DNA from 2 places in the Vibrio phycocola genome. Region 2 is predicted to be linked to the other one. Evidence: predicted binding sites of a transcription regulator. Region 2 holds the regulator's gene; the other holds the start of a gene.
The links. The regulator MetJ, encoded in region 2, represses methionine synthesis genes. The targets are predictions, from matches to a motif close to TTAGACNTNTANANGTCTAA.

Region 1 (4,380 bases), on a different contig from region 2:
AGAGTTACTGCGTACCTCAGTTGCCAACAATAGATTTAATATTGGTGGAATACATATTCCGATCACATTGAGTATCGGGATATGCAAATATTCGCAACAAAATCAACTCTCAGACTTACTTAAACTAGCGGACGTCGAGTTATATAAAGCTAAACGAAATGGCCGTAATCAAGTTTGTATTTGCCAACAGAGTAGTGAAGATATTCTTACTACCGTGATGAACACCACGAGCTAACCCCTATTCTTCATCTTCTTCGAATACGACATTATAGTTTTCGGTATAGGTACATTGAGGTTGTCGGCTACACGTAAAAAATCGCCGACCTTTATGTTCACCTTGAGTGGCTATCTTGATTATCATTGGACTGTTACATCGTTTGCAAAATCTCACTTCTTTTTCGACTTCAATAAGATCAATATGCGCTGCAAGCAGCCGCCTTAATTTTCCTACTTGGTAACTGAATTTTACGTTAGCGCCAATTAAGGGCAAATTTGCGCTTTTGCATACATGAATAAGTAATTTTTCACGTTCTGCCTTCGATTTAGAAAGCGGCTTCCCATCGTCCATCTCAATGACAACTCTTGGTTCAAACGTTCTAGGGTCACAGATGACAAACTGAAATAGACTTTTATTTATTCGATTACTTGCAATATAGAGGTTTCGTTTATTTTTTATGTCCGCTGGGCGTACCAAATTTGCCATACTTGTTTGGCATAAAACAATACCATGCTCGCCAACGGCTTGTACCAGCGCGTGATAAAAAGCGGACTCAGAGCTACTTAACACAGGTCCCTTCTTTTTATACGGAAAATCTTTATTCTCGTCTCCTTTAAGCAAATATTTTTGAACAAAAATAAAAAAAACGGCGAGTATAAGTACAACGATAAAAATATTTGCCATCGTGGCCTCTGCTTTCATTAAAATAACTCAGACTAGTAATAATTTATATGATAACTCATTGTATTGTCATTATTTGTCCTCGATTTATATGCTATTTCGGTAGGGACTCCACAAACAATGAAAATTTGACTCAATCTCATTCAAAAGACACCGAACATTATTTCATTCATTTCTGTGTAGTCAATCACGCCAGTATGAGTGATTTATATTTCATCAATTCGTGGTTAATGTATAATTTTTGTACAAATGGAAGTGATGTAAACGACCTTAGGAAAGGCCTAAAAATGAGGGAATAGTTATGGTTCGCGATGAATTAGGAATTTGTTTATCTCATGAGCTTTTATCTGAAAATTTAAACGCTACATTTACACACATCAGAGCTTATGAAGCTGAACATTCACGTCACCTAGATGAAGCACATGTGCTGCTAGCAATACCCCAAATGCAAGGTAGAGAAGTGTTGCATTCAATGGTTGGAAATAAGCGATTAGTTTGGAGAGCCGATTTTTGCTGTCCTTCACATCAGAAATAGCACTCTATCGATAATATTATCTCAGTGGCTGATGCACGTTTTGCTTCAGCCACTGGCATTTCTGCCACTTCTTTCTCATTTTATCGCGAGTATCATCATTCACTCCATGAATATTTTCAAATTCACCTACACAGCAAATAACATCAATCGCGATTTGTTTTTTTGTCGCAAATTCAATGTATGGCTTCATTTCCCAATATTGAATAAAAGTATTCGATACAACGATGCTATGGCCTTCGAGTAAACTCGCTACCGCTGTTTGAAAACACCATTGATGGGCATCTTTTAGCCTATTCGCATCGAAGCGATACTCCCCTTTATGGTCGATAAAATACATATCCGCTTCAATATGAACAGCTGCGAAACTACGCGCCAAAGTTGTTTTGCCAGATCCTGGCAAACCTCGGATAAGAATTAAACGTTGAGACAATGGAACTTCCACCTTAGTTAATAAAAAATCACTGCGATTATTTCACTATATCGTCGCTTTTCAGCATAATTTTAATTCGACATCACATCAAAGATCAGTATACTTTAGAAGTATAGACGTCTAAAATAGCATTCAAGGAAGTTTATTGTGCCTATAAAAATACCTGACCAATTACCCGCTACTGATATTCTGAGAAATGAAAATATTTTCATTATGTCGGAAACTCGCGCATCTACTCAGGAAATACGTCCACTTAAAGTGATAATTCTAAACTTGATGCCAAAAAAAATTGATACTGAAACTCAGTTTCTCCGGTTGTTATCAAATAGCCCATTACAAGTAGACGTCGAGTTATTACGTATTGATAATCGCCCGAGCAACAACACCCCTGAAGCACATTTAAATAACTTCTACCGTCAATTCGAGTTAGTCAAAGACCGTAATTTTGATGGCTTGATTATTACTGGTGCGCCTCTTGGATTAGTTCAGTTTGAAGATGTTGTTTATTGGGACCACCTTAAAACAATCATTACATGGGCTCAAGATCATGTAACCTCAACTTTATATGTTTGTTGGGCAGTTCAAGCTGGGCTCAATATTTTATATGACTTACCAAAACGCACCAAAAAAGACAAACTATCAGGGGTCTATACTCACCAGATACAGCACACGTATCACCCTTTATTACGCGGTTTCGATGATACTTTTGTCGCTCCTCATTCTCGGCATGCTGATTTCCCCGTCGAATTTATTCGTGAAAATACTGATTTAGATATTTTAGCTACATCTGAGCAAGCAGGTGTTTATTTGGCAGCAACTCAAGATAAACGCCACGTATTTGTCACTGGTCACCCAGAATATGAAGCAGCAACCTTGGGTAACGAGTATAAACGCGATTTAGCTGAAGGATTAGAGCCTTCAGTTCCACTCAATTACTATCCAAATAACAGCGCCAGTAATGATCCCAAAGCAACATGGAGAAGCCACGGCCACCTGCTTTTTTCTAATTGGCTAAATTACTGCGTTTACCAACAAACACCTTACGACCTTGACCGATTTAGTGAAGCGAACTTTACTAATGACGATTAGATCGCATCCGTTAGTGTACTCATTGTTTATTAGGTGTGCCTAAAAGGAACTCTGACCGATAAATTTATAGAGACTAGATGTTACTTTTATTTTGACAAGTAATATCTAGTCTTCGTTTATCTTATTGGAGTTTATCGATGGTAAAATTCAGGTGTTTACCCATTATATACCTGTGTTTTGTCTTGGTTGGTTGCGTCAACAGCGACTCTACTGGAATGATCGATTATCCCAAAGCTGCACAAGTTAGAACACAACTAGGCTTGGCATATTTAGAATCAGGCCAATTAGAAAAAGCAAAATTCAATCTAATTCTCGCCCATCAATATGCTCCTGATGACCTTTCAACCAATTTAGCGCTTGCCCACTATTACATAACCCTTGGTGATTACCCTCGCGGTCAGTACCTATACCAAAGTATGCTTAAATTGTATTCTCATGATATTACCCTCCTGACTAATTATGCCACATTAATGTGTAAGCTCAGGAAGGAGGATGTTGCAAATAAATATTTTAAACGTGTATTTCAGTTAGCTTCTGGATATAAAATCCTAGCTAGTTTACAAAATGCAGCGATATGCGCGCGAAAAACCAATCACTCGAGTCAAGCAAGAAAACTCGCATCGAAAATTCTGATTTTTGATCCTAATAATCATTTTGCTCATAAAATGCTTATTGAACTGGCTTTAGCGGAAAATAAAGATAGAGTTGCGTACCGACTGATGCAGCGCTACCGCACGCTTGTTGATTACAAACTCCCTCTTGCTTATGAAGGCAAGTATCATCAACTCGCGAAACAGTTTAATTAACGTTTTTTATTCCTGGGTTGCCTTAAAGGTTTATAGGGTTTATTCATATTTTTTCGAATTGTATAGTGAACTTTGCGATGTTTAATCACTTTTCTAGATCTTTCTATACGCTTATATTCTCGGTATACCAAACGAACGAAAAACATAAAGCCGATCAAAACAAGTACAGAAAAAAACAATATAAATGGTTCACATAGCCAGCCTGGTTGACACGGCACAAAAAATTCAACGTCTTTTATGCTCATGCTACCTCCAAAATGTTACCTGTATAAAGCTAAGCCTAGCACCTCAACTTTGACCATTCTTTGCGTTGCACTTCATTTTGAAATGTCCAAGCAACAAACCTGGATATTTTTTGACCTTGCTTCATTTCCACAACTTTAACAGCCTCTACTTCAATTTTTTTCAATAGTTGTTTAAATGGTTTGATGTTCTCCGATTTCGACAATAGTGTAGAAAACCATAGAACTTGATTCGCAAACTCACGACTTTCATAAGCCATATTTGTTATAAACTTAATTTCTCCACCATCACACCACAACTCATTACTCTTTCCACCAAAATTTAGTGCTGGTGTTTTCTTAACGTTCGGTTGAGGTGAATGGCCATTTTTACTCTTATT
Region 2 (4,380 bases):
TGGTGGTTTTTCCTGCAGCAGATACGACGATTAAATCGTGACTTTTTGAGTGTTCTTTTAGCAAGGTTGCCACTCGGCGATAACAGTCTGGATCGGCCAAACTGCTGCCGCCAAATTTGTGCAAATGACGTGCAGAAAGCATTAACGGTTCTCCTCGACCACGGCAAAGGCTCGATCGAGATCGGCAATCAAATCGTCAGCGTCTTCTAAACCAATGGACAAACGCAACAGTTGAAGAGATACCCCCGCCGTTGCAAGCGCTTCTTCGCCCATTGCTCGGTGTGTCATTGTTGCTGGATGACAAATCAAGCTTTCAACACCGCCAAGTGATTCAGCGAGAGAGAAAAGCTTAAGTTCGCCAACGAATTGTTGTAACTCTTCATAACTTCCACCAAATTCAAAGCTCAACATTGAGCCAAATCCTGCTTGCTGTTTTTTTGCGATCTCGTGACCTGGATGATCGGGTAAGCTCGGGTGATAAATTTCGCTAATTTGTGGCTGCTCGAGTAAATAGCTGAGTACTTTAGCCGCGCCTTCTTCATGGCTGCGCATTCTTGAACCAAGGGTGCGCACGCCACGTAGTGTCATGTAGCTGTCAAATGGTGTTCCGGTTGAACCTAAGCAATTTCCCCACCATGCAAGATCTTCGGCATCTTGCTTCGATTTACAAATGACAACCCCACCAATGACATCAGAGTGACCATTAATGAATTTGGACGTGGAATGAATAACAAAATCGGCACCGAGTGAAAGTGGTTGTTGAAAAATCGGTGATAAAAACGTGTTATCAACCGCAACTAATGCACCAACGGCTTTTGCTTGCTTGCAAATTTTCTCTATATCAACGACACGAAGCAGTGGATTCGATGGTGTTTCTAATAGGACGAGTTTTGGCTGTTTCGCCATGGCGTCTGCTACGGCTTGATCATCACATTGGTCGACAAATTCAACCTTGAAATCCCCTTTGTTCGCACGAGAATTGAATAAGCGGTAGGTGCCACCATAACAATCATGAGGTGCGACAATAAGATCGCCAGGACTTAGAAATGCTGAGGCCCATAAGTTGATTGCCGAGGTTCCACAATTGGTGACAATCGCGCCTTCTCCACCTTCTAGATCGGCTAAAGCTGTTTCCAATAAGCCACGATTAGGGTTGCCCGAACGAGTATAATCATATTTAGGCACTTCACCGAATGCAGGAAAACCATAATTGGTTGTGAGATAAATCGGTGGGACAACCGCATGATATTGCGAATCGGATTCGATGCCAGTGCGAACCGCAATTGTCGCGGGCTTACGAGGTGCCATAATAATTCCTTCCTTTTGACATGAGAACGTCACCGCCGAGGTGGCGGGTTGAGGGCAATATTTTACCTTTTCTGATCACAAGTTGCAGTGGCATTAAAGATAAATTTTTATACCGTTTAACGATTGCTTGGATCGACTGTTTATCAAAACGGTACTTATGGCTATTTTAATAACAATCAATTCGGACGTCAACACTTCTAGACGTCTGTATGTCTTTGCTTATAGCAGTAAGAAACGCTAGAATTAACCTCAATTTTTGAATCAGAATTATTGGCAAAGAGGGTGTGGTATGGCCGAGTGGAATGGAGACTATATTAGTCCATACGCTGAACATGGTAAAAAGAATGAGCAAGTAAAGAAGATTACGGTTTCTATCCCTTTGAAAGTACTCAAAGTATTGACCGATGAACGTACTCGCCGCCAAGTAAATAACTTGCGTCATGCGACCAACAGTGAACTATTGTGCGAAGCTTTCCTTCATGCTTATACCGGGCAACCTCTACCAACCGACGAGGATTTGCGTAAAGATCGCCCCGATGATATACCTGTTGAAGCAAAAGCTTTAATGACTGAAATGGGCATTTCGTTTGAAGCGTACGACGAAGAGTTCTGATTCAATAAAGCCTGAAATTTAAAACCACATTTTTTAAAACACCCAAGCTATCGATGTTATGGGTGTTTTTTATTGTGTATTTAATTATTGTGAACTTAATTTTTGATACAACCGCTCAGTAAGTGCTTTTAATTCCAATGCCTCTTCTATTGGCATATTAATCTGGCAAGCCAATTCTTTGGGAACACTTGCGGCCTGTTGCTGTAAGCTCCTACCATTTTTTGATACTTTCAATATCGTTTGTCTCGAGTCTTGCTCGGACTTTACTTTTTCAATCAAAAGTTTGGTTTCTAATCGTTTTATGATTGGCGTGAGAGTTCCAGCATCTAGGCGAGTACGTTCCACTAGGCGTTTAATGATGACACCATCCTCCTCCCACAATGCCAGCATAACGAGATACTGCGGGTAGGTGAGATCCAATTTGTCTAACAAAGGGCGATATGCTCGGATCAATGCATTGTTCGCAGAGTAAAGCGAATGGCAAATTTGGTTATCGAGTTTTAACTCTTTTGGCGTGTTCATGAAGTGTCCTATTGTTTAGCTGAAACTATTTTGTGCGCAAAGCATTGACATGTCAAACTACAAAGCGCATTATTTTGTGCACAAAGTAATTATTTATTAGAGATACCGATGAAAGGGAACAAAATCATGACTACTATTCTGATCGTCATTGCCGCATTTATTGCCATAAATTTTGGTCGAATTTACTATCAAAATAATCAAACTCCTGAATTAGGTGTCAAAAATGGTCAATTTACACCGCTAAGTAGCAAGCCGAATAATGTCTCAACTCAAGCTGAAACCGAAGACAAAAAAGTGGCACCACTCCCGGTAAAAGCGTCGACAAGTGCGACGATGGAAGCCTTAAAACAGGCGGTAAGCGAATATGGTAAAGCGGAGATTGAAGAAGAAAGTGACACTTACCTGTATGTTATTTTTACTACCGATCTGATGAAGTATCGTGACGATGTTGAGTTTTGGATTGATGAAGCAAACGGTGTTGTGCATTTTCGTTCTGCAAGCCGAGCAGGGTATTCAGATATGGGCTTAAACCGTAAACGTTATGAAGCGCTCGCCGCACTGTACGCAGAAAAATAAGCGAAAGGCACGACTGAATTTCATTGGTTTAATTTAATCGAAACAAATTAAACCAATGGCTTTTGTCCCTATTCATAATCAAGTAAACTGCGCGAGTTGCCTTGCTCGTTTGGTTTTTTACACACTTCCTCTCGGGTTGCTTACCACTTAGCTCGAAATTCGAGGAATTCATGTCCGACACCACCGAAAAACGTCTCAATAAATACATCAGCGAAACCGGAATTTGTTCTCGTCGTGAGGCCGACCGTCTGATTGCCGATGGTAAAGTGAAGGTGAATGGTTTGGTGGCAGAAATGGGACTAAAAGTAACCGATGCGGATGATGTTGTCGTCAATGGCAAACCATTAAGAGCCAAACGCAAACCAATTTACATTGCCTTGAATAAACCTGTTGGCATTACCTGTACCACTGAGCGTGATGTTCAAGGAAATATCGTCGATTTTGTTCGGCACCGCGAGCGTATTTTTCCTATTGGCCGTTTAGATAAACCTTCCGATGGTTTGATTTTTCTGACTAATGACGGTGATATCGTTAATAAAATCCTTCGCGCGGGGAATCAGCATGAGAAAGAGTATGTAGTACGAGTAGACAAGCCGATTACTCAGGACTTTATTCGAAAAATGAGTGAAGGCGTTGCGATTCTTGATACTGTGACCTTGCCATGTAAGGTCACTCAGGAAGGTAAATTTTCGTTTCGTATTGTGTTAACACAGGGTTTAAACCGCCAGATTCGCCGGATGTGTGAAACGTTAGGGTATGATGTGTTTAAGCTTCGCCGAGTGCGAATTATGAACATTACCTTAGACGGTATTCCCAATGGAAAATGGCGTTACCTTAGTGAACAGGAAGTGACGCAAATTCTGGCGATGTGCGAAAACTCAAGTGGTACTGAAGAAGCCTCTCAAGTTGAAAGTCAAACCACGACTCGCCCTGTTGCTAAAGCAAAACCAAAGCCTAATCGCCGCGTAAATTCAGAGGCGCCATTTGGACGAAGTGGGAAATCACAAGGCCGTGGCGCTAGTGGTAAAAAAACATCTCATTCGAAGCGCGATGACACCACTTCAGGGCGCGGACGAAAACCAAACACCAGCAAGCCAAGTGTAAAAGGCACGCTAAAGTTGAAGAAATAAAAAATGCCGACACAATGTCGGCATTTTATTACGCATAAGATTAAACAAAGAGGTTTGTTTAGTCTTCCATATAGTTTTCAGGCATCCCAATACGAGCAACACCAGAATCAACCGCCGCTTGAGCAACCGCTTTCGATACTCGTGAAAGCAAGCGAGGGTCCATTGGTTTTGGAATAATGTAGTCAGGTCCAAATTCCAACTTATCGACACCTGCTGCGGCAAGCACTTCTG

Region 1: a site for MetJ is predicted at 1,968-1,987, ahead of metA (homoserine O-succinyltransferase MetA). Genes of this name have one in related genera too.

What each region holds. Positions count from the first base shown of each region.
Region 1 covers NZ_JBTAMQ010000008.1:263,645-268,024, forward strand. The annotation lists gene ACXJY6_RS12810 (GGDEF domain-containing protein) at 1-235, shown strand, start outside; gene ACXJY6_RS12815 (DUF2726 domain-containing protein) at 239-901, opposite strand; gene ACXJY6_RS12820 (hypothetical protein) at 1,200-1,433, shown strand; gene ACXJY6_RS12825 (AAA family ATPase) at 1,450-1,863, opposite strand; gene metA (homoserine O-succinyltransferase MetA) at 2,011-2,952, shown strand; gene ACXJY6_RS12835 (hypothetical protein) at 3,090-3,758, shown strand; gene rlmF (23S rRNA (adenine(1618)-N(6))-methyltransferase RlmF) at 4,039-4,380, opposite strand, start outside.
Region 2 covers NZ_JBTAMQ010000009.1:162,599-166,978, reverse strand. The annotation lists gene ACXJY6_RS13715 (bifunctional aspartate kinase/homoserine dehydrogenase II) at 1-142, opposite strand, end outside; gene ACXJY6_RS13710 (O-succinylhomoserine (thiol)-lyase) at 142-1,308, opposite strand; gene metJ (met regulon transcriptional regulator MetJ) at 1,598-1,921, shown strand; gene ACXJY6_RS13700 (MarR family winged helix-turn-helix transcriptional regulator) at 2,006-2,443, opposite strand; gene ACXJY6_RS13695 (DUF1499 domain-containing protein) at 2,570-3,019, shown strand; gene rluF (23S rRNA pseudouridine(2604) synthase RluF) at 3,190-4,149, shown strand; gene ACXJY6_RS13685 (malic enzyme-like NAD(P)-binding protein) at 4,208-4,380, opposite strand, start outside.